2 linked regions of the Martelella endophytica genome follow. The protein of the gene in region 2 interacts with the protein of the main gene of each other region in a pairwise test. Links are inferred from orthologs where the notes say so. Each region holds a gene or a part of one and is shown on either strand. Other genes may lie near its edges.

Region 1 (15,775 bases), 910 kb from region 2 along the record:
CTTCGCCTACCTTCGGGCCACAATCAGAGAAAGGGTCCCGCTATGGATATCCGTCAGATCGATGACAGCTACGCCGTGACCGGCCAGATTACCGCAGACGAAATTGCCGAGATCAAGGAACTTGGCTACCGCTCGATCGTGTGCAACCGCCCTGACGAGGAAGAGGCTGGTCAGCCGTCCTTCGCCGAGATCTCCGCCGCAGCCGAAGCCGCAGGTCTGCACACCGCGCATGTGCCCGTCGGCGGCATGGGGCTGACGCCGGATGCTGTCACCGGCATGGTCGATGCGCTGGACGAGATGGAAAAGCCGGTGCTCGCCTACTGCCGCTCAGGCGCCCGCTCGACGCGCATCTATGAGGCCGCCGAGCGGCTGCGCGGCTGACACCGCCTTTGGTCTTCTTCCTCCGCAGTCCGCATATCAGCGGGCTGTGATATCTTTATATTTAACATTGAAAAGAGCGCATAAATGTCTGTAAAATACGTGAATTCCGGTCCTTTGATGTCGGCTGCCGTTGTCCATGGCAACACGGTCTATCTCGCCGGCCAGACCGGCAAGGGCGCAACGGTCACCGAGCAGGCGAAGGATTGCCTGGCCAAGGTCGATGCGCTCCTCGCCGAAGTCGGTTCCGACAAGTCGAAGCTTTTGCAGACGCTCGTCTATCTGAAGGACATGTCGGACTTTGCCGAGATGAATGCCGTCTGGAAGGATTGGGTCGTTCCCGGCCATACGCCGGCGCGCGCTACCAGTCAGGCCGACCTTGCCGCACCGGAAATTCTCGTCGAATTCACCGTTACGGCCGCTCTCGACTGATCAGCGGCAGCATTTGCCGCCGAAATGGCCCGGAGCATATCCGGGCCATTTTTCCGTGAAATGTATTAAAACTGTGCGGCCGAAAGGCTAGTCTGCGTCGGAATTATATCAGGGAATCGGGGGGGCGAGCATGAAACTGAAGGCAGCAATAATCGGAATTTCGCTGACGGCAATGGCGGCGGTGCCGGCGATGGCCCGCGAAACCGCAGCAATCCTGGCCGTCAGCTGGCAGCCGGCCTTTTGCGAAGGCCATCAGGACAAGCCTGAATGCAAGAGCCAGACGGACAGCCGTTACGATGCCGGCCATTTCTCGCTGCATGGCCTCTGGCCGCTTGGCGACAATTATTGCGATGTCGCGGCAGACGTCCGCGCCGAAGACGAGAACGGCAACTGGAATGCCTTGCCGGCGCTGTCGCTCAGCGATGGTCTGCGGGAAACGGTTGCGAAGGTGATGCCGGGCACGCAATCCAATCTTCAGCGCCATGAATGGGTGAAGCACGGCACCTGCACCCGGTTCACGCCGGAAAACTATTTCCAGACGTCGGTCGACCTTCTCGAGCAACTGAACGGCTCGGATGTCGCCAAGCTGTTTCAATCGAGCATTGGCAAGGAACTCTCCGCCGACGAGATCGCCAAGGCTTTCAACGGTGCTTACGGGCGCGGTGCCAAGGATCGCATCAAGATCAGCTGCGTCACCGACGGTGATCGGCAGTTGATCGACGAGATCACGATCGGCCTCTCCGACAAGTATGCGCCGGGAACGTCTCTTGAGGACCTGATACAAGGGGCCGGCAGCACCTCGATCGGCTGCCCCGGCGGCATCGTGGACGCCGCCGGGTATCAGTAAGGATCAAAGGGAGCGGCTCTCGCCCTCGGCGTTGAGCTGCTGGTCCTTCACCCTCAGCACATTGCGCACCCGGTCGATACCTTCGACCGCAAGCGCGATTGTCCCGGCGGTGGCGATTTCCTCTTCGAGCGCCACTTCGCCCATCAGCCGCGCTTCACTGCCGACGACCGCGACCTTGACTTCGGTGGCGTCCACCAGGCCCGAGGCGGCAAGGGCCGAGGCCACTGCGTCCTCCTTGCGGGCCTCAGCGTTCCATTCCTCGGTGTTTTCGACCGGCCGGCCGAAGAAAGCGGGTTTCTTCTGAAGCATTGTCATATCCTTCCAAAAGATCGTCTTGGCAAATCAACGTCTGGGGCGCTGAAATGTTCAGCCACAGGTGCGTGGTCCAGAAAATCGATCGTGAAAGTGGCATTTGGCCGTGCTTCCATTGTTTCCGGAGCGGCTTTCGCATAAATAGCGGCCCAAGCATCCGCCGAAGCATCCATTGACGGGAAGCAGGAAAGACATGGCACGACAGTTCATCTACCACATGGCCGGGCTCAAGAAGGCCTATGGCGCCAAGAAGATTCTCGAAGACATCCATCTGTCGTTCTACCCGGACGCCAAGATCGGCATTCTCGGCCCGAACGGCGCCGGTAAGTCGACCGTCTTGAAGATCATGGCCGGCCTCGACAAGGAATGGACGGGCGAAGCCTGGCTCGCCGAGGGCGCGACACTCGGTTACCTGCCGCAGGAACCGCAGCTCGATCCCAGCAAGACCGTGTTCGAAAACGTGATGGAAGGCGTCGCCCACAAGAAGGCGATCGTCGACCGCTACAACGAACTGATGATGAACTATTCCGACGAGACCGCGGACGAGGGCGCGCGGCTTCAGGACGAGATCGACGCACAGAACCTCTGGGATCTGGAAAATCAGGTCGAGATGGCGATGGACGCACTGCGCTGCCCGCCCGGCGACGCCAATGTCGAAAACCTCTCCGGCGGCGAAAAGCGCCGCGTCGCGCTCTGCCAGCTCTTGCTGCGTCAGCCCGACCTGCTGCTCCTCGACGAGCCGACCAACCACCTCGACGCCGAGACGATCGCCTGGCTTGAAAAGCACCTGCGCGAATATCCGGGCGCGATCCTGATGGTCACCCACGACCGCTACTTCCTCGACAACGTCACCGGCTGGATCCTCGAGCTCGACCGCGGCCGTGGCATTCCCTACGAGGGCAACTACTCGGCCTATCTGCAGGCCAAGGCCAAGCGTCTGGCGCAGGAAGCCCGCGAAGAGGGCAGTCGCCAGAAGGCGCTGTCGCGCGAGCAGGAATGGATTGCCTCCAGCCCCAAGGCCCGTCAGGCCAAGTCGAAGGCCCGTATCCGTGCCTATGACGAACTGGTCGCCTCCGCCGAAAACCGTCGCCCCGGCGATGCCCAGATCATCATTCCGGTCGGCGAGCGACTTGGCAATGTGGTCATCGAGGCCGAGAACCTGTCGAAGTCCTTCGATGGCCGCGTGCTGTTCGAAGACCTGTCGTTCAAGCTGCCGCCCGGCGGCATTGTCGGCGTCATCGGTCCGAACGGCGCGGGTAAATCGACGCTGTTCAAGCTCATCACCGGCCAGGAAAAGCCCGACGCCGGCGACATCCGCGTCGGCGACACCGTCGATCTCGGCTATGTCGACCAGAGCCGCGATTCGCTTGATGGTAGCAAGAATGTCTGGGAAGAGATTTCCGGCGGCAACGATATCATCAAGCTCGGCAAGTTCGAGATGAACTCGCGCGCCTATTGCGGCGCCTTCAACTTCAAGGGCGGCGACCAGCAGCAGAAGGTCGGCAACCTCTCCGGCGGCCAGCGCAACCGCGTCCACCTCGCCAAGATGCTGAAGTCGGGCTCCAACGTTCTCCTCCTCGACGAACCGACCAACGACCTCGACACCGAGACGCTGGGCGCGCTTGAGGATGCGCTGGAAAACTTCGCCGGCTGCGCCGTCGTCATCAGCCATGACCGCATGTTCCTCGACCGCCTCGCCACCCACATCCTCGCCTTCGAGGGCGACAGCCATGTGGAATGGTTCGAGGGCAACTTCGAAGACTACGAAGCCGACAAGATCCGTCGCCTCGGCCCGGAAAGCGTCAACCCGAAGCGGGTGACCTACAAGCGGCTGACGCGCTGATCGTCGAATTGCTATAGGGGCCGCCTTCGGGCGGCCTCAGGCTTCTGTCAAAACCAAAGGCGCTTCGGTTTTGTCTCCGGCGGACATTGCCGGAGCATCTAGTCCGCCTCGGCCGTCGAGCAAAAAAGGCTTAGCGAGCGCACGTCTCGCGGCCTGGATCCTCGGGTCAAGCCCGAGGATGACCCGGAGCGTGGGCGACGGGCTTTTGAACAGGTTGGAGCCCGCCTTTGAAGCGTCTCGGGCTGCTGACAAACCTATCCATTTTACGAGCGTCATCCTCGGGCTTGACCCGAGGATCCAGGCCGCATGCGGGCGGCCTCTGGCGTTTCGGCTCCGACTTTCGTCTGTGGTATGCTGCATCCAGGCTTGCGCGACTGTGCCTAATGATATAAACATATCTTTATATCTTGATGAAGGCGGAGCGGGATGGCGAAGTTTGGGCTGGAGACATTGGTGGATGTGCTGAAGGCGGTGGGGGAGCCCACGCGGCTGAGGCTGATCGCACTTCTCGCCGCGGGCGACCTGACGGTCTCCGATCTCACCGACATTCTCGGCCAGTCGCAGCCGCGCATTTCCCGCCACCTAAAGCTCCTCGGCGAGGCCGGCCTGATCGATCGCTATCAGGAGGGCGCCTGGGCCTATTTCCGGCTGAAGGAAGAGGGCGGGGCGGCGGGCCTGGTGCGTGAACTGCTGAAGCATGCCTCCGAGGATGATTCCGCGCTCCGCCGCGATGCCGCGCGGCTTGCGGCGGTCAAGGAGGCGCGCGCGGAAAAGGCGCAGGCCTATTTCGCCCGCCACGCCGGCGAGTGGGACGAGATGCGGCGGCTGCATATTTCCGAAGCGGAAGTCGAAGCCTGTCTTGTGAAGCTGATCGGCACCAAGAGGGTCGAAAGCGTGCTCGATCTCGGCACGGGCACCGGCCGCATGCTGCTGCTTTTGAAGGATGTCTACCGCCGCGCTGTCGGCGTCGACGCGAGCCGCGACATGCTTTCCGTTGCTCGCGCCAATCTCGACGCCGCCGGCCTGACGCGGGCCGTGGTGCGTTTCGGCGACATTCTCAATCTGCCTCTGGAGAACGAGGATTTCGATCTCGTCATCGTTCATCAGGTGCTGCATTTCCTGGAGAATCCAGAGGTCGCGATCCGCGAGGCGGCGCGCGTGATGCGGCCGGGCGGGCGGCTCGCGGTTATCGATTTCGCGCCCCACGATCTGGAGCACCTGCGCGCCGAACACGCCCATTTGCGGCTCGGCTTTTCCCATCAGGCGATGTCCGACTGGATGCGGGCGGCCGGCCTTGAGGTCGATCAGGTGGTCGATCTGCCCTTTGCGGGCGATGCCAAGCGGTCGCTGACGGTGACCGTCTGGCTCGCCCATGATCCGCGCGTGCTGATGGCGGCTGCGGACGAGAACACATTTTCGAGGAGTGTCTGAACCAATGTCTGAGTTGAACCCCTCGCGCGAACGCGCGATCGGCTTTTCGTTCGAGTTTTTTCCGCCGAAGACACCCGAAGCGGAGGCTGGCTGGTGGCGCGCGGTTCAGGCGCTGACGGCCTATGAGCCCGAGTTCGTGTCGGTGACCTATGGCGCCGGCGCGACCAGCCGTGCCCCGACCTTTGCCGCCGTCAAGCGCCTTCTCGACGAGACCCCGCTCGTCACCGCCTCGCACCTCACCGTCGTCAAGGCGACGAAGGCAGAGGTCGATGAGGTGGTCCACAGCTTCAGGAACGCCGGCGTGAAGCGCTTCGTGGCGCTGCGGGGCGATGCGCCCGGTGGCGTTGGCGCAGCCTATCAGCCGCATCCGGGCGGTTACGAAAACGGCGCGGCGCTGGTTGCCGGGCTGAAGGCGATCGACGACTTCGACATTTCCGTCTCCGCCTATCCCGAGAAGCATCCGGAAAGCGCCGACCGCGCCGCCGATATCGCCATGCTCAAGGCCAAGGCCGACAACGGCGCCGACCGGGCGCTGACCCAGTTCTTCTTCGAAAACGACACGTTCGAGGATTATCTCGGTGACGTCCGCCGGGCCGGCATCGAAATCCCGGTCGTGCCCGGCATCATGCCGGTGCAGAACATCCGCCAGCTGCGCAATTTCGCGGGCCGTTGCGGCGCTATCATTCCCGACTGGATGGCACGTCGTTTCGAGGGCTACGAGGATGATGCCACGGCCCATTTCGAGATCGCCGCAGACCTTGCGGCCGAACAGGTGCTCGACCTGCAGAAGCGCGGGCTTACCGAATTCCATTTCTACACGATGAACCGTTCGAAGCTGATGGAAGCGGTGTTCGAGCGGCTCGGCATCGGGCCGAGGATTGCCGGCGGCGTTGCGGGGGCAGAGCTGCGGTCCCCGGCCGTCTAGCGGGTTCGGAACTGGAAAATGTCGGCCGGCCCTGAGGGCCGGCCCCGGATTCTATGCCTCAATCGGCCATTCCGGCCTCGTATTCGGCGGAAAGCGTCAGCCATTCTTCTTCGGCCTTGGCGAGTTCCGCGACCGCGTTGGCGCGGGCCTGGAGCATCACCTTCGCCTTTTCCGGCGCCTTTGCGTAAAGTTTCGGATCGGCGAGATCGGCGTCGAGCTTGGCGACGATCTCGGTGATCTTGGCGGTCTTGCGCTCGGCCGTGTCGATCTTCTTCTTCAGCGGCGCCAGCGCCGCCCTGCGGTCGGCGGCGGATTTGCGCTGGACCGATTTCGACTTCGGCTCCTCCGGCTCGACCTTCGCGGACTTCTGCTTGCCGCCGGAGACGATCAGCGTGCGGTAATCCTCGAGATCGCCGTCATAGGTCTTCACCGTGCCGCCATGCACCAGCCACAGCCGGTCCACGGTCGCCTCGATCAGGTGGCGGTCGTGCGAGATCAGGATCACGGCGCCCGGATAGTCATTCAGCGCCTGCACCAGCGCGTTGCGGCTGTCGATGTCGAGGTGGTTGGTCGGCTCGTCGAGGATCAGCAGGTTGGGCGCATGGAAGGCCGCAAGGCCCATCAGCAACCGCGCCTTCTCGCCGCCTGACAGATCGCGGGCGGGCGTATCCATCTTCTCCGTCGCCAACCCCATCTGCGCCACACGGGCGCGCACCTTTGCCTCCGGCACGGTCGGCATCAGCTTGCGCACATGGGCGACCGCGCTTTCATCGGGCACGAGGTCGTCGATCTGGTGCTGGGCGAAGAAGCCGGTCGAAAGGTTGGGGGCAAGCTTCAGCGTGCCCGATTCCGGTTTCAGCCGGCCGGAAATGAACTTTGCGAAGGTCGACTTGCCGTTGCCGTTGGCGCCGAGCAGCGCAATGCGGTCGTCATTGTCGATGCGCAGGTTGAGGTCGGTCAGGATCGGCTTGCCCGGCGTGTAGCCGACGGCGCCATCCTCGATAGCGATGATCGGGGAGGCGGGTTGCTTTTCCGGCTCAGGGAAGGAGAAGCCCTGGACATGGTCCTCGATGACCGCAGCGACCGTGCCCATCCGCTCCAGCGCCTTGACGCGGCTTTGCGCCTGGCGGGCCTTGGAGGCCTTGGCCTTGAAGCGGTCGATGAAACTCTGCAGGTGCTTGCGCTGCGCCTCATTCTTGGCGCGCGCCTTCATCTGCAATTCGTCGGCTTCCGCCTTCTGCCGCTCGAACTGGTCGTAAGAGCCGCGATAGAAGGTGAGCTTGCGCTGATCGAGGTGGATGATGGCGTTGGCGGCCGTGTTCAGAAGGTCGCGGTCATGCGAGATGATGATGACGCTGTAGGGATAGCGGCGGATATAGTCCTCCAGCCACAGCGTGCCCTCGAGATCGAGATAGTTGGTCGGCTCGTCGAGGAGCAGAAGGTCGGGCTCGGAAAACAACACCGCAGCAAGAGCGACGCGCATCCGCCAGCCGCCGGAAAAGGAGGAGGCCGGACGCTTCTGCGCGTCCTCGTCGAAGCCGAGGCCGGAGAGGATGCTTGCGGCCCGCGCTTCTGCCGAATGCGCGCCGATATCGACGAGCCGGGTCTGGATATCGGCAATGCGGTGCGGATCGGTGGCGGTTTCCGCCTCCGTCATCAGGGCGGCGCGCTCCTTGTCGGCGGCGAGCACGATCTCGATCAGAGCGTCCTCGGTACCCGGCGCCTCCTGCGCCGCCTGGCCAATGCGTGCCTTCTTCGGCAGCGAGACGCTACCGGTCTCCGGCGACAGCGCGCCGGTCAGCACCTTGAACAGCGTCGACTTGCCGGCGCCATTGCGGCCGACAAGGCCCGCCCTCATGCCATCGGGGATGGAGACGGAGGCGTTTTCAATCAGCAGGCGTCCGGCGATGCGGACGGAGAGGTCGGATATGGAAATCATGACCGCGGTTTTGTCTGAAACCGCGGGACTTTTCAAGCGGCGGCTTGCGCGAACGGCTTTCCTTCATCGGTTCGCAGGAAATAGATGAGATCGAGGGCCAGAGAGGGGCGGTCGAGGACGGTCAGCATCATGTGGATCTGGCCGCGATGATGGGTCTGGTGGTTGAAGAAATGGGAAAGCGTGATCGCGTAGCGGTCGGTGTAGAGCTGGGGCGGGTTGCCGCGCTTGTAGGAGAACGTGCCTTCGACGGCGTCTCCCAGCCCGCCAATGAACGCCACGATGTCGGCGTCAGTCTGTTCCCGCGCTGCCCGCAGTCCGGCGAAATCGTCGTAGAGAATGGTGTCGAGCGCGCCCGGCGCGGGGTTCTCGCCGGCAAAGCGCGCCAGCCACAGCCGGTCGGCAAAGAGAACGTGGTTCAGCGTCTCGTGAACCGAGCGAAAGAACGCGCCGAGATCGCGGCGATACTCCTCATCGGAAAGTGTAGCGGCGGCGTCATAGACAAGGCGGTTCGCCCAGGTGTTGTAGGCGGCAAACATGCGGTAATGCGACGACATCATAGTCCCTCCATTCTGGGATCATGATAATCCCAAGCTGATGCAGGGCGCTCATGAATTCTGCAGATGGTGACATTCATTGTGCTGATGCAGCGTCATTTGCCAGGGCAATATGCCCCCTGCTGCTTGAATTTGATCGGAATGCGCGACACTCTTTGCCCACAACAGGGAGTTTACCATGAGCCGTATCCTCTATTCGCTCTGTGGCGCCGATGCCTCGGCGCCGTTTTCCCCGCATTGCTGGAAGGTCGTTCTGGCGCTCAGGCACAAGGGGCTGGAGTTCACAGAAAGGCCAGTCGGCTTCACCGAAATTCCGAAAGTCGAGAACGGCTTCTCGAAGACGGTGCCAATTCTGAAGGACGGCGACGCCCTGATATCGGACAGCTTTGCGATCGCGCTTTATCTGGAGCAGACCTATCCGGACGCACCTTCCCTGTTCAAAGGCGAGGGCGGGCTTGCCATGGCGCGTTTCGTGGAAGCCTGGTCGCTATCGACGCTCCATCCCGCCGTGACACGGATTGCGCTGAAAAACATCCACGACCGGTTGGCGCCCGCCGACCAGGCCTATTTCCGCGAAAGCCGTGAGGCGCGCCTCGGCGCCACGCTGGAAGAGGTGGCGACCGGCCGCGAGGCCGCCATTGCGGCCTTCCCGGAGAAACTAACTCCGCTCCGCAATATGCTAAAATTTCAGCCGTTTATCGGCGGAAGTGAACCTCTTTTCTCAGATTATATCGTCTTCGGTGCGTTCAAGTGGGCGAGCCAGACAGGCAATACCGAACTGCTGGATCCGAACGATCCCGTGACCAACTGGTACGAGCGGGTGGAGGCTTTCACCGAAAAAGGCTGACGGAAGGGCGAAAACCTGGACATCACGGTTGTTCCGACGCTTCCATTTTGCCGAAAAGCCCTCTATACAGCGGCGAAATTTCCCCGAATGCCAGAGGACAATTGATATGGCTATTGAACGCACTTTCTCGATGATCAAGCCTGACGCCACCAAGCGCAACCTGACCGGCGCCATCACCAAGGTCTTCGAGGACAACGGCCTCCGCGTCGTTGCTTCCAAGCGCGTGTGGATGGCAAAGCGCGAGGCCGAGGCCTTTTACGCCGAGCACAAGGAACGTCCCTTCTTCGGCGAACTCGTCGAATTCATGTGCTCGGGCCCGACCATCGTGCAGGTTCTGGAAGGCGAAAACGCCGTTCTGAAGAACCGCGAGATCATGGGCGCCACCAATCCGGAAAAGGCCGACGAAGGCACGATCCGCAAGACCTTTGCCCTCTCCATGGGCGAGAACTCGGTTCACGGCTCCGATGCTCCGGAAACCGCCAAGCGCGAAATCGGCTTCTGGTTCTCCGAAACCGAAATCGTCGGCTGAAGCCATTCATTCCGGCATTTCTGCCCCTTTGAAACCCGCGGTTCTGCCGCGGGTTTTTTCGTCAGCCCTTGCGGGCGTTGAGGCGTTCGGCGGCGCGCTCACTGGCGGAGCGGCGGCTCGACTGGAACATGTGCAGGCGAGCGCGGACGCTGTCGACGATCTCCGGCGGGGCGGTCTTCGGCGAGCCGCAATTGTAGGGCGGCTGCGGGTCGTATTCCATCTGCAGCTGGATGCGCTGCGCGGTCTCGCGGTCGCTCAGTTCCTCGACCACCTTCAGGGCGAAGTCGATGCCGGAGGTCACGCCGGCGCCGGTGATCCGGTTGCGGTCGATGACGACGCGCTCTTCCACCGGCGTCGCGCCGAAGAGGGAGAGATGATCGAGCGAGGTCCAGTGGCTGGTGGCCTTGTAGCCCTTCAGCAGACCGGCAGCCCCCAAGACCAGCGAACCGGTACAGACCGAAGTGACGAGCTTGCAGCCCGGCGCGATGCGGCGCAGGAAGTTCAGCGTCTCGTCATCATCCATCAGCGCGATCTGGCCGGGGCCGCCCGGCACGCAGATGATATCAAGGCTCTCACACTGGCCGAAGGTCATGTTGGGCAGGATCCTGAGGCCACGATCGACGATGACCGGGTCGAGGTTCTTCCACAGGAGCTTCACCTCGACACCCTGCATCCGGTTCAGCACATCCGCGGGGCCGAACAGGTCGAGCTGGGTAAAACCGGGATAGAGGATGAAGCCGACTGTGCAGGACGCGGCGCTGGCTGGCATGATGGTTCTCTTTCGGTGTGGAGCATCAAATCGTTTTGAACAAGGATAGTGCTTCCGTTCTGAAGGGCAAGGTCGACGATAGACGGCAATCGCGACGTTTTTATTGCCAGCGTTTGCGGGCGGTCTCGTCCGCCTCGCGCGCGTCGACCCAGCCGCCGTCACCACCCGCAGCAAGATGCTCCTTCTTCCAGAAGGGGGCGACGGTCTTGAGGAAGTCCATGACGAAACTGGCGCCGTCGAAGGCGGCCTGTCGGTGACTTGCCGCGGCGATGACCAGCACGATGTTGTCACCGGGCAGGATGCGGCCGTAGCGATGAATGGCGGTGATGCCCAGAAGGTCGAAGCGGCGCACGGCCTCTTCCGAGATCCGCGTGATTTCGGCTTCCGCCATGCCTGGGTAATGCTCAAGCTCGAGCGCGGACAGCTTGCCCTTTTCATCGCGACAGTGGCCGGTGAAGCTGACGGTCGCGCCGATGTCGGTACGGCCTTCGGTCATGGCCCGCAGTTCGGCGGTGATATCGAAATCATCGGGCTGCACCCTGACGGTGACGGTCATGGCTCAGCCGCCCGTCATTGGCGGAAACAGCGCGATTTCCCGCGCCGCACCGAGCTTCTCGTCATGTTCGGCATGGACCTTGTCGAGGGCAACGCGGATGACGTCGGGCTCGCAGAGCGCCACGGCGTAGTTGTCGCCGCGGGCTTGTAGGAAGGTCAGAAGATCGCTCACCTTCTCGATATCGTCGGGAAGGGCGATTTCTTCCTCGGCCGTGCCGATGCGTTCGCGAACCCAGGCGAAATAGACGAGCTTGGTCATCGTTCGGCCTCCACGACATGTTTCAGCCCGGCGCGGAAATAGTCATAGCCGGTATACATGGTCAGCGCGGCCGCGACCCAGAGCAGAACAATGCCGGACTCTGTCGTGTACGGAAATACCTTGTCGCCGGCCGGACCGGCGAGCAGCAGGCCGATCGCGATCATCTGGAAGGTCGTCTTCCATTTGGCGATGCGGGTGACCGGCACGGAGACCTTTAGGCCCGCGAGATATTCCCGAAGGCCGGAGACCAGCACCTCGCGGCAGAGAATGATGATTGCCGCCCAAAGCGACCAGCCGGCAATGGTGCGCTCGACATCGGCGGCGAGCAGCAGCAGGCAGGTGGATACCAGAAGCTTGTCGGCAATCGGATCGAGCATCCGGCCGATATTCGAGGTCTGATTCCAGGCGCGCGCCAGATAGCCATCGAAGAAGTCGGTAATCGAGGCGATCAGAAAGATCGTCAGCGCCGCCCAGCGGGCGAAATCGGAGCTGGAGAGCTTTCCCTCAAGGAAAAAGCACAGCACGATGAGCGGCACGGCAAGAATGCGCCCATAGGTCAGGAGATTGGGGAGATTGTAAGCTTTCGATGCCATGGCGTCTTCCGTCCTGTCGCATCTCGCCGGATCGGGGCCGATGCGCTTTCCGTCACACATAAACCTTTGACGCGCCGCCGCAAGCGGTGCGCGTCAATTTGCGCCACCTTCGTGGAAATGATCATAGATCAATTTCGCCATGGCCTCGGAAATGCCCTCGACGGTGGCAAGGTCGCTGAGGCCGGCGCGCGAGACGGCCTTGGCCGAACCGAAATGCTGCAGCAGCGCACGCTTGCGCGAGGGACCGATGCCGGCAATCTCGTCGAGCGGGTTCTTCACCATTTCCTTCTTGCGCCGTGCCCGGTGCGAGCCGATCGCGAAGCGATGCGCTTCGTCGCGCAGGCGCTGGATGAAATAGAGCACCGGATCGCGCGGCGGCAGCGAAAAATCCGGCTTTCCATCCATGAAGAAACGCTCGCGTCCCGCCTCGCGGTCGGCGCCCTTGGCGATGCCGATCGCCGTCACCGCCTGGCGGATGCCGAGTTCATCGAGAATGGCGCGCACCGCCGTCATCTGCCCCTGGCCGCCATCGATGAGGATGACATCGGGCCAGGCGGGGAAGGGGGCATCGTCATCGGGCTCCGGCGCTGCGGCGTGGTCGGGGATGCCATGTTCCTTGATCAGCCGCGTGAAACGGCGGGTCATGACTTCGCGCATCATGCCGAAATCGTCGCCAGGGGTGATCTCGGTCGATTTGATGTTGAACTTGCGATACTGCGCCTTCACGAAGCCCTCGGGCCCCGCGACCACCATGCCTCCGACGGCATTGGTGCCCATGATGTGGGAGTTGTCGTAGACCTCGATGCGGCGCGGTGGCCGGTCGAGGCCGAAGGTCTCGGCAAAGCCTGCGAGCAACCGGGACTGCGTCGCGGTTTCGGAAAGCTTGCGGCCGTGGGCCTCGCGAGCATTGGCGAGCGCATGGTCCACCACTTCGCGCTTCTCGCCACGCTTCGGCACGGAGATCGACACCTTGCGGCCGGCGCGTTCGGAGAGCGCGAGCTGCATCAGGTCCAGCTCCTCGATCTCCTCGGAGAGGAAAATATTCCGTGGAACCGGCTTGTCGTCGTAGAACTGCGCCAGGAAGGCGTTGAGGATTTCGGCGCCGGAAAGCGACGGGTCGGTCTTCGGGAAATAGGCGCGGTTACCCCAGTTCTGGCCGGTCCGGTAGAAGAACACCTGGATGCAACAGAGCCCGCCCTCATTGTGGACAGCGAAGACATCCGCTTCCTCGATGCCGGCCGGGTTCACACCCTGGTGGCCGAGAACATGCGACAGGGCCGAAAGCCGGTCGCGATAGATCGCGGCACGCTCGAAATCGAGCTCTTCGGCGGCGCTGTTCATCGCTGCGGCGAGTTCGGTGTGAACCTGCTTGCTACGGCCGGAAAGAAACGCCTTCGCCTCGTTCACCAACTCGGCATAGCCGTCAGGCGAGATCTCGCCGGTGCAGGGCCCGGAACAGCGCTTGATCTGGTAGAGCAGGCAGGGCCGCGTGCGGCTTTCATAGACGCTGTCGGTGCAGGAGCGGATCAGGAAGGCGCGCTGCATGGCGTTGATGGTGCGGCCGACGGCGCCGGCTGAGGCGAAGGGGCCGAAATAGTCTCCCTTGCGGGCGCGGGCGCCGCGATGCTTGAACAGCGCCGGCGCCTCGTGATCGCCGGTGATCAGGATATAGGGAAACGACTTGTCGTCGCGCAGAAGCACGTTGAAGCGCGGACGCAGGCGCTTGATCAGGTTCGCTTCCAGCAGCAGCGCCTCGGTTTCCGTCCGCGTGGTGACGAATTCCATATGCGCCGTCTGCGTGACCATGCGGGTGATGCGGTTCGAATGGCCGCGCCCCTGGGCGTAGTTTGTGACGCGTTTCTTCAGCGAGCGGGCCTTGCCGACATAGAGCACGTCGCCATTGGCATTGAACATGCGGTAGACGCCGGGGCTGTTCGGCAGATGCTTGACGAACTCGGCGATCAGCTCCGCGCCCTTCAGCGCGTGCTTTGCGACTTCGCCGTCATTCCAGACGATCTTCTCCGTCTCCGGCAGCGCCATGGGCGCTTCGGTGACGTCGTCATCGTTGTCGTCGTCATAAACAATGCCACCATCGAGCGGCGTCTTCTGCGTCATTCGTTGATACCTGTCACATCCGGCGTTTCCCAGGCAAGATGCTGGCCGCCGTCTAGCGCGATCATCTGACCCGTGATCGAGGGTGTTTCGTAGAGATAGCGAATCGTTGACCCGACTTCGCGCGGATCGGGGCCGCGCTTCAGGATAAGGCCATCGATCTGCTTTTGGAAATCCTCCTCGCTCTGGCGCGCGTTCCTAAGCGTCGGGCCCGGGCCGATCGCATTGACGCGCACTTTGGGTGCGAAGGCCTGTGCCATCGTCTGCGTCGCCGTCCAGAGCGCGCTTTTCGAAAGCGTATAGGTAAAGAAATCGGGCCTCAGCGCCCAGACACGCTGGTCGATCATGTTGACGACAAGCCCGTTTCCCTCCACCTGCCGGGCAAAGCGGCCGGCAAGCGTTGCCGGTGCCTTGACGTGGACGGCGAAGTGCCGGTCGAAGGTGTCCATGTCGAAATCGCCGGCGCTGTCGGCATGAAACACCGAGGCGCAGTTGACGAGGAGATCGAGCGGCCCAAGCGCGGCCTGCACTCGCTCGACGAGGCCATCGACGGCGGTGGGATCAGTGAGGTCGGCCGCGAGCGCAACTGTCCGCACGCCCGATTTCGACATTGCGGCGGCCAGCGTTTCGGCCTCCGCAAGGGATTGATTGGCATGAATTGCCACATTGAAGCCGTAATTGGCTAGGTCTTCGACGATGGATCGCCCCAGTCTTTTTGCCCCGCCGGTGACGAGTGCGGTCTTGATCGGCCTGTTCTGCTGCATTCTCGAGTCCCAGAGATCGGTTACTTGAGCCATATAGGGTGTTTAACAATCTTTCGCCAACGGGCGGAGGCGGGTTTTGCTGACCGGAAACGACGATAGAAGTTATAGACGCTAAGTTAACGTCTGTTGTTTTTATAATTTAAATTCATCTTAACCAAAATATACACGCCATTATCACGAATTAATCGACAGTTAACCAGCAATTTATCTGTCGTATATATAGTATTGATAAGCAGTAACCATAGTCCTATTTCATTCCTATGCGCAATCTTGATGCGAAGAACGCACCTCAATGCGTTTCGCTGGATATCGTTAAGGAGAATAACATGCGGAACTTGAACAAAACGCTGACGGCAGCCACCATGCTGGTGCTGGGTGCGGGCGCGGCTCAGGCCGCAGATGCAATCGTAAGCGCTCCCTATGAGCCGAGCCCGGTTACCTATGCTGCGCCGGTCAAGGTCAGCAACTGGAGCGGATTCTACCTCGGTGGCGCCGCCAACTGGGACTGGGGTACTTTCCAGAAGGGCGATTTCGACGCCGACGGCTGGGGTGGCACGCTGTTCGGCGGCTACAACATGCAGTCCGGCTCGATCGTCTACGGCGTTGAAGCCGATCTGGCGACCTCCAATCAGCATGAATATGTCGACCCGAACCTGAAGATGGAGCAGGGTGTCAACGGCTCGCTG
Region 2 (13,185 bases):
GCCTGAATATCGTCAGTCCTGCGACCATGCACCAGAAGACGGAACCGGTAGCGTCCGCGCACCAGCGCCAGCGGCGCCTCTGCCGGGCCGAGTACGGAGATCGTTCGCCCATGAGGCGCCGATGCCCGCAAGCCGCGCGCATGGACCTCCGCCTCGGCGCGGGTTTCGGCCGAGACGATGACGGCGGCGAGCCGGCCGAAGGGCGGCAGGCCACTCTTTTCGCGCTCGCCGATCTCGCGTTCGTAGAAAGCCTCGGCATCGCCGGAAACGATCGCCTGCATCACCGGATGCATCGGCTGATAGGTCTGGATCAGCCCACGGCTCGCAAGCCCCGTGCGCCCGGCGCGGCCGGTCACCTGCGACAGCAGCTGGAAGGTGCGCTCGGCCGCACGCGGATCGCCATTGGCAAGCCCGATATCGGCGTCGACAACACCCACCGTCGTCATCAACGGAAAATTATGGCCCTTGGCGACGAGCTGGGTGCCGATCACGATATCGGCCTCGCCATTCGCCACCGCCTCCAGTTCCAGCCTCAGCCGTTTGACGCCACCGGCCATGTCCGAGGACAGAATGATGGTGCGACGTTCGGGAAAATGCTTCTCGACCTCTTCGGCAATGCGCTCCACGCCTGGCCCGCAGGCGACGAGATGATCGAGCGTGCCGCATTCCGGGCAGGCTTCCGGCACGGGCTCGGCATGGCCGCAGTGGTGGCACATCAGCTGGCCGCGGAAGCGATGCTCGACCAGCCAGCTTGAGCAATTGGGGCACTGGAAGCGATGGCCGCAGACCCGGCAGAGCGTCAGCGGCGCATAGCCACGCCGGTTCAGGAACAGGAGCGCCTGCTCGCCGCGCTTCACCGAACGCTCGACCGCGTCGATGAGCACCGGCGACAGGAAGCCGCCACGCGCCGGCGGATGGCGGCGCATGTCGACTGTCGTGAGGTCCGGAAGGGCGGCTTCGGCGAATCGACCGGGCAGATGCAGCCGGTCGTAGCGCCCCGAAAGGGCGTTGACCTGGCTTTCGACGGAGGGCGTGGCGGAGGCGAGCACTGCCGAAAAACCGCCGATTCGGGCGCGCACCACAGCCATATCGCGAGCGTTGTAGAACACCCGGTCTTCCTGTTTGTAGGCAGTATCGTGTTCCTCGTCGACGATGATGAGGCCGAGGTCGTCAAACGGCAGGAACAGGGCCGAACGCGCACCGGCGACGACCTTGACCGTTCCCTCCGAAGTCTGGCGCCAGACCTTTTCGCGCATGCGCGGGGCAAGATCCGAATGCCATTCGCCGGGCTTGGCCCCAAAGCGGCTTTCGAATCGACCGAGGAAGGCCGACGTGAGCGCGATTTCCGGCAGCAGAATCAGCACCTGCCGCCCCTGGCGGAGCGTCTCGGCGATCGCCTCGAAATAGACCTCGGTCTTGCCGGAGCCGGTAACGCCGTCGATCAGCGTCACCGAAAAGCCCCCTGCCCTGACCGCATCCACCAGCTTGTCGGCCGAGACCTGCTGATCGGGCGAGAGGTCCGGCGGCGCGTGGTCGGGTTCGGGCAGGCCGACGGCTGGCGGTGGCGGCAGGAAGATGGTTTCGAACACGCCATGCTTCATCATCGTGTCGACGACGCTGGTGCTGACGCCCGCCGCATGGGCAAGGCCAAGGCGGGTCCAGACCGGAACCTCTTCCGCCAGCTCCAGCACGCGGCTGCGCGCCGGCGTCATCCGCTCCGGCTGAACGCCGGTCAGCCGCACGCCCTCGACCATCGGCTCCGGCTCGAGCGCGGCCGGCGCGCGCACCGCCATGCGGGCAACGAGACCGGGCGGCGTCAGGGTATAGGAGGCGACCCAGTCGACGAAGCGGCGCATGCCGTCGCTCACTGGCGGGCAGTCGAATACATGTTCGATGGGTCTCAGTTTCTTGGGATCGACGAGATCGGCGGCCTCATCCCAGACAATGCCGATCACCTTGCGCGGCCCGACCGGCACCTGCACGACCGAACCCGGCATCACCACCATGCCTTCCGGAACGGCATAGGAATAAGGCCCGTCCACCGGCAGCGGCACCATCACCGGGACGGCGCTCACCAGATTGGGCGGCTTTCCGAAAAGATCGAGCGAATCTGAAATCATGGCTGGTCAGCTTGCCCCCGACCGGCGCGAATGTGAAGCGGCGGATTGATCAGCGGTCAGACGGGTGCGGCGCGGCGCTCCCGATCACTTGGCCTTTTCGAGGCTGAAGACAGCGTCGCGATCCTGCGCCAGGGTGTGAACCGTGTGCCTTTCAAGCGCCGCTGTCACCTCGGCGGGATCGCCTTCCAGGGCGTCGGGCGGAATCATATGGCCGATGGTGAAATCGAAGCGATCGCCGGTCTTGTTCAGAAGTTCGTGGAAAACGGTCATGTCGCGCAGTTCCGTCGACCATTTGGCGAACCAGTAGAACAGCCCGGAATTCCGGGCCTTCAGGTGCACCGGCAGGATCGGCAGATCATATTTGCGGGCAAAGCCGATGGCCGAAGTCTTCCACGGGCGCTCGTTCAGCCGCCCTTCGTCCCAATAGGCGATGCGGCCGGACGGGAACAGCACGATCGCCTTTTCCTCGCGGATGGAGGCATTGGTGACCTGCAGCGTTTCCCGCGCCTTCAGCTTGCTCTTGAACTCCTCGCGCCATTCGACCGGAATGATCATCTCCACCAGCCGCGGATTGACGCGCACGGCATCACGATTGGCGAAGAACATCATGTCGGGGCGGCGCGCCTTGAGCAGATCGAACACGGCGACGCCATCGGCAATGCCGGTCGGATGGTTCGAGACCATCATGAAGCCGCCCTTTTCGGGCACGCGATCAAGCCCGCTCGAGTGAATATCGAGCCCGAGCTTCGCGGAAAGATATTCGAAAACCTGGTAACCGGAAATCGACTGGACGTCGTTGGCAAATTCCATCGCCTTGCCGTAGCCAAGCAGCAGATGGAGGAAGGGTCGCATCACCGGCCAGAGCGGATTGTGAACGATCTTCTCACCGCGCTCGGCGATGAGCGTGTCCACGATATGGCCAGGGCGGCCCTGGGAAAAGAGTGCCACTGTCTCAGCGAAATGCGCCAGGGCGGAGGGAGAATCACGACGCGCCATAAAAGGTCCTGCTATTGCTGAGGGCCATATATCGCAATTCTACATTATAAGACAATGACACCTCCCTTGAACCATTAGCGTTTTTCTAACGCAATTTAATGCAATTTGAGCCGGCGACAAGAGAGAGGCAACAGGTTGCACCATGGAAAACATACTCGTCCCCGCCGAAGACGAGGTCCTGCGGTTGCGTCAGGACTGGCTCGGGCAGCTTGCCGGCGAGCGGCGACTTTCGGAGAACACCACCGAGGCCTATGAGCGCGACACGCGCCAGTTCCTGACCTTTCTCTGCCGCCATGTTGCCCGTCCTGTCAGGCTTTCCGATATTGCGACACTACGTCCCGCCGATATCCGTGCCTACCTCGCCTTTCGCCGGCGCGAAGGCGTCGAAGCCCGCACGCTCGGGCGCGATCTTGCCGGCATTCGCTCTTTCCTGCGCTGGCTGGAGCGGCGCGGCCTTGCCAATGCCGCCGGCATCACCGCCATGCGCGCGCCGAAACAGCCGAAATCGCTGCCGAAACCTCTTGCGGCCAAGGATGCGGTCGCGCTTGCAGGACAGGAGGCGCAGCTTGCCGAAGAACCCTGGATCGCCGCGCGAAATGCCGCGGTCTTTGCGCTGCTCTATGGCTGCGGCCTGCGCATCTCGGAAGCGCTGGCGCTGACGCCGGGCGATTTTGCAGGATCCCCCGACCGGTTGCGCATCACCGGCAAGGGCGGCAAGACCCGCATCGTGCCGCTACTCGCCGCCGCTCTTGATGCCGTCAGGAACTATGAAAAGCTTTGCCCCTACCAGATCGACGCCGACGCGCCGCTCTTCAGGGGGCTGAGGGGCAAGAAGCTGCAGCCAGCGATCATCCAGAGGGAAATGCAGGCTTTGCGCGGTGCGCTAGGGCTTTCGGAGAAGGCGACGCCGCATGCGCTCAGGCATTCCTTCGCCACCCATCTTCTGGCAGCCGGCGGCGACCTTCGCACGATCCAGGAACTGCTTGGCCATGCGAGCCTTTCGACAACCCAGGTCTATACCGGGGTCGACACTACGCGGCTTCTCGAAATCTACGACAAAGCCCATCCCCGCGCCTGAAATACGAAGAACCCCGCGACCGGTGGCGCGGGGTTCGATCGGTTTGCTTGGGTCGGGCGATCAGTTGAAATTCGTATACTGGAAATCGATGAGCTTCGGCGTGCCGTCCTGCTGGACCTTGATGGTCTTGACCAGCGTACGGCCAAGATTGTCGTTCTGGGTCACCGAATAGACGCTGCCCGGCTCGTAATTGGCCGCCAGCGCCTTGTCGCTCTGGGAAATGTAGGGCGCGTAGTGGTTCATCATCGGCTGCGCGGCGAATACCGCACCGGTTCCGGCCAAAAGGGTAACGGCCGCAATTGCGATCACTTTCTTCATTGTCTTCACTCCAGGTTGTTTCACTCCAAAGAGGCTTTCCACCTTCTTGTATCCTTTTACTTAGCGATCAGAGCGCCCAACACCAAATCAACCGTTCGTGAATTGTATCTATTTTTCAATACATTACGTATTTTTAATCAATTTCAAGAAGGAGCGGACGGCAGCGCGCGGCATGTGTTCCCAGCGACATCCGAAATTAAAGACGTAGACAAAAGTCTACGATGACTTCTCTAAATTAGAAAAGAAAATATACCCCGTCAAACAGGGGGCATTTCACCATGCATAAAAGAATACTTCTCTCGGCTTTACTGATCATAGCCACAACGACGGCCAGCTACGCCCACGGTGGCGGGTGTCGCAAAAGCTCGCCGCAGGGCCAGTGTTGTCACATGGATAACCGTGTCGGCAAGGTTCATTGCCATTAGAGCGCCGCGCGTCCTTTCGGACACGCAAGGTCACTCCAGCGCCTTGAATCTGTCCATTGCGCCTTAGCGAGATCTGAAAACGGATTTCCCGCAGTGATCAGCCTGTCGTCATTCGTTTCAGAATGCCGGTTTTCCAATAGAACTGGTGAACGGCAACCGCGCCGACATGGGCGACGATCAGGGCCCACATCAGGACCTTCATCGGCCCGCCGTGGATTTCGGCCGCCGCGCCGCTGCCGAGATAATAGCCCGCCATGCCGGCCAGGGGCATCGCGATAAACAGCAGATAGAAGGTCCAGTGAGCAACTTTGGAAAGCAACCGGAAGATGGCCGGCTCATCCTCGGGATCGGCCGGAACGCCCTGAATCAGCCGAAGGGCCAGACGAATCAGCGCCAGCACCAGCACTGCGATGCCCACATAGGCGTGGATATTGGCGGAAGCCACGACGTCGGCGGGCACGGGCTCACCGCTAAAGAACAGATGGGCCCAGCGCCCCATGCCGTCCGGAAAGAGGAGGTTGAAGAAAACCAGCAGGGCTACCGCCCAATGCAGGATGCGCTGCGGAACAGAAAACGAAACTGGAGTCTGATGCACAGGATTTACCCCTTTAATCAAAGACTTACGAGGACGAATCCATAAAATGAAAGTGCGGCCTGCAAAGCAAGCCGCACGTTCATAGATGACAGAGATTTCATGTGCGGCGGCATCCGCCGCCACCGGCCTCACATATGGATCGGTTTGAAGAAGGCACCCATGGCGGCCTCCTTCACGGCTTCCGACATGGTGGGGTGCGCATGGCAGGTGCGGCCGAGGTCTTCCGAGGAACCGCCGAATTCCATCAGTACCGCCGCCTCGTGGATCATTTCACCGGCGCCGAAGCCGACGATATGGACGCCGAGCACGCGGTCGGTCTCCTTGTCGGCCAGCACCTTGACGAACCCGTCGGTGGTTTCCATGGCCCGCGCCCGACCGTTGGCCATGAACGGGAACTTGCCGACATTGTAGGCGACGCCGTCCTTCTTCAGCTCCTCCTCAGTCTTGCCGACGGAGGCGACTTCCGGCTGCGTGTAGACGACGCTCGGGATGACGTCATAGTTCACATGGCCGGCCTGACCGGCGAGAATTTCGGCGAGTGCGACGCCCTCGTCTTCCGCCTTGTGCGCCAGCATCGGGCCCTTGACCACATCGCCGATCGCATAGATGCCGTCGACATTGGTCTTGAAGTGACCATCGATTTCGACCCGGCCGCGCTCGTCGAGCTTGACGCCCGCTTCCTCAAGGCCGAGGCCTTCGGTGTATGGCTTGCGGCCCGTCGAGATCAGCACGATGTCGGCATCGATGGTCTCGGCGTCGCCGCCCTTGACCGGTTCGAAGGTCACCTTGGCGCCCTTCTTGCCCTTCTCGACAGCCGTGACCTTGGCCGACAGCTTGAATTCGAGGCCCTGCTTGGCCAGCATCTTCTGGAACTGCTTGGAAACCTCGCCATCCATCGGACCGAGGATCTTGTCGAGGAATTCGACGACCGTGACCTTTGCGCCGAGACGCGACCAGACCGAGCCGAGCTCGAGCCCGATGACGCCGCCGCCGACGACGACCAGCTTTTCCGGAACCGTCTTCAGCGCAATCGCACCGGTGGAAGACACGATGGTCTCTTCATCGATCGCGACATCGACACCCGGAATGCCGGCGACATCGGAGCCGGTGGCGATGACGATGTTCTTGGCTTCGAGCTCTTCCGTCGAACCGTCTTCCTTGGTGACCTGAACCTTGCCGGCAGAGACGATCTTGCCGGTGCCCTGGATGCCGTCGATCTTGTTCTTCTTGAACAGGAAGGCAACGCCTTCGACGTTCGACTTCACCACCGAATCCTTGTGGCCCATCAGCTTGTCATGGTCGAGTTCGACGCCGGCAAGCTTGATGCCGAGGCTTTCCATGCCGTGGGACGCGTGGGCGAAATATTCCGAAGCATGCAGCAGCGCCTTGGACGGAATGCAGCCAACGTTCAGGCAGGTGCCGCCATAGGTAGCGCGCTTTTCGACGACGGCGACCTTCATGCCGAGCTGCGAGGCCTTGACCGCACAGACATAGCCGCCGGGGCCGGAACCGATTACGATGAGATCATACGCCATGGAATTTCCTTTTCCGTTTGGCCACGCTCCGTTTCGCTCAACAGTCGAAAGGGGATGGCGCTCAATGCAATTTCATGGGCACCGGCGGCGGCTATTGCCGCGTCAGCGCCAGCTTCAGTCCAAACCCCGCGAAAGCGGCCGCCACGCTTCGGCGCATCCAGGCCATGGCCCGCACGCTCGAGAGCACCCGGTCGCGCATCAGGCCGGAGAATTGGCCGTAGAGCACGAACACGGCAAAGGTCATCGCCATGAACACCGCCGACAGCATCAGCATCTGGAGCACCGGCGCTGCGGCCGTGGGCGAGACGAACTGCGGCAGGAAGGCGAGGAAAAACACCGAAAGCTTGGGGTTCAGAATGTTGATCAGAAAGCCGTTGCGGGCGATGGCGAAAAGACTGCGCCGTGGCGCGCCCTCACCGGAAACACGCATCGTGCCGCGGTCGCGCAGCGTCTGCCAGGCCAGATAAAGCAGATAGGCGACACCGGCGAACTTGACCGTCTGGAACAGGAGCGCGCTGGTATGAAACAGCGCGGCGAGCCCGAAGACCGAGGCGAGAATCGCCGGAATGATGCCGAGCGTGCAGCCAAAGGCGGCGGCGACGCTCGCAAGACGGCCCTGCGACAGGCCGGTCGCGAGCGTGTAGACCACGCCCGTGCCGGGAGCCAGAACAACAATCAGCGCCGTAATCAGAAATTCGATGCTCATGTTTCCGGCCCCCGCGGGTTTGAGATCAGAGATCGAGAACGAGACGTTCCGGATCTTCCAGCGTCTCCTTGACGCGGACCAGGAAGGTCACGGCTTCCTGACCGTCAACCATGCGGTGATCGTAGGAGAGCGCCAGATACATCATCGGGCGGATGACGACCTGGCCGCCGATTGCCATCGGACGTTCCTGGATCTTGTGCATGCCGAGAATGCCGGACTGCGGCGCGTTCAGGATCGGCGAGGACATCAGCGAGCCGTAGACGCCACCATTGGTGATGGTGAAGGTACCGCCCTGCATATCGGCCATCGACAGCTGGCCGTTGCGCGCGGCCTTCGCGAGGCGGGCGATCTCGGCTTCGATTTCGGCAATCGTCATCTGGTCGGCATCACGCACGACCGGAACGACGAGGCCCTTGTCGGTGCCAACGGCCACGCCGATGTGGCAGAAGTTCTTGTAGATGATGTCGGTGCCATCGATCTCGGCGTTGACCGCCGGAAGTTCCTTCAGGGCATGACAGACAGCCTTGGTGAAGAAGCCCATGAAGCCGAGCTTGACGTCATGCTTCTTCAGGAACAGGTCCTTGTAGCGGTTGCGCAGGTCCATGACCGCGCTCATGTCCACCTCGTTATAGGTGGTGAGCATGGCGGCGGTGTTCTGGGCGTCCTTCAGGCGCTTGGCAATGGTCTGGCGCAGGCGGGTCATCTTGACGCGCTCTTCGCGGCCGGCGTCCTCGACGGTCGACGGCGCACGGGCCGGCGCCTTGGCGGCGGGGGCTGCCGGAGCGGAGGTGCCCTTGTTGACTGCGGCGATGACATCGCCCTTCAGAACCTGGCCACGCTTTCCAGAGCCTTCGACCTGATCGGCAGAGATGTTCTTCTCGGCCATCATCTTGGCGGCGGCCGGAGCGGCCGGCATGTCGGAGCCTTCGGGCTTTGCCTCGGCCTTCGGAGCTTCGGCCTTGGGGGCCTCTTCCTTGGCTTCGGCCGGAGCCGCTTCCTTCTTCTCGGCCGGTGCGGCTGCACCCTCGGAAATCTGGCCGAGAAGCGCGTTCAGTTCCACCGTCTCGCCTTCGGCGGCGATGATTTCGGAGAGCGTGCCGGCGGCCGGCGCGGGGACCTCGATGGTCACCTTGTCGGTTTCCAGCTCGACGATGGGTTCATCGGCGGCGATCGCGTCGCCAACCTTCTTGTACCAGGTGCCGACGGTCGCTTCGGTGACGGACTCGCCGAGAGTAGGAACGCGGATTTCAGTGGCCATTTTTAAAGTCCCGATCTTGATGGATGTTTGCTTCGCCTTGCGGCGTTATGCACAGGCCGAACACGGCCTGTGCTGAACCCGTTATTCCCCGAGCGCATCTTCAAGGAAGGCCGCGAGCTGCGCCTGGTGGCGCGACATCAGGCCCGTCGCCGTCGAGGCCGCTGCCGGACGTCCGGCATAGCGCACGCGGCTGTGCTTGGCATCGATATGGGTCAGCACCCATTCGAGGTAGGGCTCGATGAACGACCAGGCGCCCATGTTCTTCGGCTCTTCCTGGCACCAGACCATCTCCGCGCCCTTGAAGCGAGACAGCATGTTGATCAGCGCCTTGGCCGGGAACGGATAGAGCTGTTCGACACGCAGCAGGTAGACATCGTTGATGCCGCGCTTCTCGCGCTCCTCGAACAGGTCGTAATAGACCTTGCCGGTGCAGAGCACGACGCGACGGATCTTGGCGTCCTTGACGAGTTTGATCGGCGTATCGTGTTCGACCGCATCATCCCACAGCAGGCGGTGGAAGGCGGTTTCGCCGGCCATCTCCGACAGCGTCGACTGGGCGCGCTTGTGGCGCAGCAGCGACTTCGGCGTCATCAGGATCAGCGGCTTGCGGAAGTCGCGCTTCAGCTGACGGCGCAGGATGTGGAAGTAGTTCGCCGGCGTCGTGCAGTTCGCGACCTGCATGTTGTCCTCGGCGCACATCTGCAGCCAGCGCTCCAGACGGGCGGAGGAGTGCTCCGGTCCCTGGCCCTCATAGCCATGCGGCAGCAGGCAGACGAGGCCGGACATGCGAAGCCACTTGCGCTCGCCAGAGGAGATGAACTGGTCGAAGACGACCTGTGCGCCGTTGGCAAAGTCGCCGAACTGGGCTTCCCAGAGCGTCAGTGCATTCGGACGGGCCAGCGAATAGCCATATTCGAAGCCGAGCACGGCCTCCTCCGAAAGCATCGAGTTGATGACCTCGTAGCGCCCCTGCCCCGAACGGATGTTCTGCAGCGGAATATAGCGGTCTTCGGTCTCCTGGTCGTAGAGCACCGAATGGCGCTGCGAGAAGGTGCCGCGCTCGACGTCCTGACCGGAAAGCCGAACCTTGAAGCCCTCATGGACCAGCGAACCGAAGGCCAGCGCCTCGGCCATCGCCCAGTCGATCCCCTCGCCGGTTTCCAGCATCTGGGTCCGGTTGTCGAGGAAGCGCTGGATGGTCCGGTGTACCTGGAAGCCTTCCGGAACCTCGGTCAGCTTCTTGCCAATTTCCTTCAGCGTCTTCATCGGCACGGCGGTCTTGCCGCGACGCTGCTCATCGGCATTGTCGGCGGTTCTCAGACCAGACCATTCGCCGTCCAGCCAGTCTGCCTTGTTCGGCTTGTAGGACGAGCCGGCCTCGAATTCCTGGTCGAGGAATGCGCGCCAGTCGGCGGTCATCTTGTCGAACTCGTCCTTGGTGATCAGGCCTTCCTTGATCAGACGGTCGGCATAAAGCTGGGTCACCGTCTGGTGGCCACGGATCGCCTTGTACATCTTCGGCTGGGTGAAGGAAGGCTCATCGCCTTCGTTATGGCCGAAGCGGCGATAGCAGAACATGTCGATGACGACAGGCTTGTGGAACTTCTGGCGAAATTCGGTCGCGACCTTGGCCGCATAGGTGACGGCTTCCGGATCGTCGCCGTTGACGTGGAAGATCGGCGCCTCGATCATCTTCGCCACATCCGAAGGATAGGGCGAGGAACGCGAGAAGGCCGGATTGGTGGTGAAGCCGATCTGGTTGTTGACGATGAAATGCACAGTGCCGGCAACGCGGTGGCCGCGCAGGCCGGACAGGCCGAGCACCTCGGCAACAACACCCTGGCCGGCAAAGGCCGCATCGCCGTGCAGCAGCAGCGGCATGACCTTGGCGCGCTCGTCGAGCGGCACGATCTCGCCTTCGCGGCGGGTGGCGATGATGTCCTGCTTGGCGCGCGCCTTGCCCATGACGACCGGGTCGACGATTTCCAGATGCGACGGATTGGCCGTCAGCGACAGATGAACCTTGTTACCGTCGAACTCACGGTCGGAAGAGGCACCGAGATGGTACTTCACGTCGCCGGAACCCTCGACGTCATCGGGCTTGAACGAGCCGCCCTTGAATTCGTGGAAGATCGCGCGGTGGGGCTTGGCCATGACCTGCGACAGCACGTTGAGGCGACCGCGGTGCGGCATGCCGAGCACGACTTCCTTGAGGCCGAGCGCGCCGCCGCGCTTGATGATCTGCTCCATGGCAGGGATCAGCGATTCACCGCCATCGAGACCGAAGCGCTTGGTGCCCTTGTACTTGGTGTCGAGAAACTTCTCGAAGCCTTCGGCCTCGACCAGCTTCTGCAGGATGGCCTTCTTGCCGTTCTCGGTGAACGAGATGCTCTTTTCCGGGCCTTCGATGCGCTCCTGGATCCAGGACTTCTCTTCCGGATTGGAGATATGCATGAACTCGACGCCGAGCGTCGAGCAATAGGTGCGGGTCAGGATATCGAGCATTTCCGGGATCGTGGCGAATTCCAGACCCAGAACGTTGTCGATGAAGATCGGACGGCTGTAGTCGGCGTCCGTGAAGCCATAGGCCTGCGGCGAAAGCTCGTTGTAGTCGTTATCCGCCATGCCGGCGAGGCCGAGCGGATCAAGCTTGGCGTGCAGATGGCCGCGCATACGGAAGGCACGGATCATCATCAGGGCGCGGACGGAATCGCGTGTGGCGCGGAGCACGTCTTCACCGGAAAGTGCCGTGCCTTCGGCCGCTGCCTTGGCAACGAGCTTCTTTTCGACGACCTTCTCGACATCGCCCCAGTTGCCGTCAAGCGCTGCGGTCAGCTCGTCCGACGGCTTCTGCGGCCAGTTTTCCTTTTTCCAGGAAGCGCCTTCCGCCGATTTGCGCACGGCATCGGGGTCGTCACCGAGCGCCTTGAAGAAGTCGCGCCATTCCTCCGAAACCGAATTCGGATCGTCCTCATAGGCCGCGTAAAGCTGCTCGATATAGGTCGCGTTCGCGCCATCGAGAAACGAGGTCAGGAGAAATTGTTCGTTGGCTTCTTGCCTTGACATATGCACCGCGCGGACGAATTCGCCCGCCTCCCGCTTTGAAACGATGAAAACCGCCGTCGTCAAATGACGATGAAAACGGTATTTTCGTGGCGGCCCGGAGGCCGCCACGATATCTCAATAAGCTGGGTCAGCCCTTCAGGACTTCAACCAGCGTCTTGCCGAGACGGGCCGGAGACGGCGACACCTTGATGCCGGCCGATTCCATCGCCTCGATCTTGTCTTCTGCGCCACCCTTACCACCGGAGATAACTGCGCCGGCGTGGCCCATGGTGCGGCCGGGAGGTGCGGTACGACCGGCAATGAAGCCAACCATCGGCTTCTTGCGGCCCTTCTTCGCCTCGTCCTTCAGGAACTGGGCAGCCTCTTCCTCGGCCGAGCCGCCGATCTCACCGATCATGATGATCGACTCGGTCGCATCGTCTGTGAGGAACATTTCCAGCATGTCGATGAACTCGGTGCCCTTGACCGGGTCGCCACCGATGCCGACGGCCGTCGACTGGCCGAGGCCCTCATTGGTGGTCTGGAACACAGCTTCGTAGGTGAGCGTGCCGGAGCGCGACAGGACGCCGACGGAACCCTTGGAGAAGATCGAGCCCGGCATGATGCCGATCTTGCATTCTTCCGGCGTCAGGACGCCCGGGCAGTTCGGGCCGATGAGGCGCGACTTCGACTTGTCGAGACGGGCCTTGACCTTGACCATGTCGGCAACCGGAATGCCTTCCGTGATGCAGATGATCAGCGGAATTTCGGCTTCGATCGCTTCCAGGATCGCGGCGCCCGCGCCTGCCGGCGGAACGTAGATGACCGAAGCGTTGGCGCCGGTCTTGTCCTTGCCCTCGGCAACCGAGGTGAAGATCGGCAGGTTGGTGCCGTCGACACCGGAAGACCATTCGGTTCCGCCCTTCTTCGGGTGGATACCGCCAACCATCTTGGTGCCGTAATAGGCAAGCGCCTGCTCGGTGTGGAAGGTACCGGTCTTGCCGGTGAGGCCCTGAACCAGAACCTTGGTGTCTTTATTGACCAGAATGGACATGGATACTCAGGCCTCCTTAACGGCCGCAACGATTTTCTGGGCCGCATCGTCGAGA

The links.
Region 1: the proteins of TM49_RS11035 (region 2) and TM49_RS15290 interact in binary tests that used the Escherichia coli proteins (3 or more experiments, as listed by UniProt). The link is inferred for Martelella endophytica from one-to-one orthologs.

The regions. Positions count from the first base shown.
Region 1 is NZ_CP010803.1:3,338,302-3,354,076, forward strand. What follows is about bases 5,668-8,567. They hold TM49_RS15290 (ABC-F family ATP-binding cassette domain-containing protein), read right to left. Parts: upstream 8,108-8,567; coding sequence 6,227-8,107; downstream 5,668-6,226. Other genes in these bases: metF (methylenetetrahydrofolate reductase [NAD(P)H]), read left to right, coding at 5,668-6,168; TM49_RS15295 (DinB family protein), read right to left, coding at 8,140-8,567. Outside these bases: TM49_RS15255 (protein tyrosine phosphatase family protein), read left to right, coding at 43-381; TM49_RS15260 (RidA family protein), read left to right, coding at 466-810; TM49_RS15265 (ribonuclease T2 family protein), read left to right, coding at 941-1,657; TM49_RS15270 (BON domain-containing protein), read right to left, coding at 1,661-1,966; energy-dependent translational throttle protein EttA, read left to right, coding at 2,163-3,812; TM49_RS15280 (ArsR/SmtB family transcription factor), read left to right, coding at 4,239-5,243; more of metF, read left to right, coding at 5,248-5,667; more of TM49_RS15295, read right to left, coding at 8,568-8,661; TM49_RS15300 (glutathione S-transferase family protein), read left to right, coding at 8,840-9,508; ndk (nucleoside-diphosphate kinase), read left to right, coding at 9,615-10,037; TM49_RS15310 (DJ-1/PfpI family protein), read right to left, coding at 10,099-10,806; TM49_RS15315 (molybdenum cofactor biosynthesis protein MoaE), read right to left, coding at 10,907-11,362; moaD (molybdopterin converting factor subunit 1), read right to left, coding at 11,366-11,620; pgsA (CDP-diacylglycerol--glycerol-3-phosphate 3-phosphatidyltransferase), read right to left, coding at 11,617-12,213; excinuclease ABC subunit UvrC, read right to left, coding at 12,307-14,328; TM49_RS15335 (SDR family oxidoreductase), read right to left, coding at 14,325-15,089; TM49_RS15340 (outer membrane protein), read left to right, coding at 15,416-15,775. UniProt on the Escherichia coli protein: Genetic data indicate it may be involved in ribosome assembly or function.
Region 2 is NZ_CP010803.1:2,433,281-2,446,465, reverse strand. The notes cover bases 8,913-12,497. They hold TM49_RS11035 (2-oxoglutarate dehydrogenase E1 component), read right to left. Parts: upstream 12,098-12,497; coding sequence 9,113-12,097; downstream 8,913-9,112. Other genes in these bases: sucD (succinate--CoA ligase subunit alpha), read right to left, coding at 12,225-12,497; odhB (2-oxoglutarate dehydrogenase complex dihydrolipoyllysine-residue succinyltransferase), read right to left, coding at 8,913-9,031. Outside these bases: TM49_RS11075 (primosomal protein N'), read right to left, coding at 1-2,120; TM49_RS11070 (GNAT family N-acetyltransferase), read right to left, coding at 2,205-3,116; TM49_RS11065 (tyrosine recombinase XerC), read left to right, coding at 3,259-4,194; TM49_RS11060 (hypothetical protein), read right to left, coding at 4,255-4,512; TM49_RS11055 (cytochrome b), read right to left, coding at 5,035-5,532; lpdA (dihydrolipoyl dehydrogenase), read right to left, coding at 5,661-7,067; TM49_RS11045 (LysE family translocator), read right to left, coding at 7,159-7,773; more of odhB, read right to left, coding at 7,799-8,912; more of sucD, read right to left, coding at 12,498-13,130; sucC (ADP-forming succinate--CoA ligase subunit beta), read right to left, coding at 13,137-13,185. UniProt on the Escherichia coli protein: E1 component of the 2-oxoglutarate dehydrogenase (OGDH) complex which catalyzes the decarboxylation of 2-oxoglutarate, the first step in the conversion of 2-oxoglutarate to succinyl-CoA and CO(2).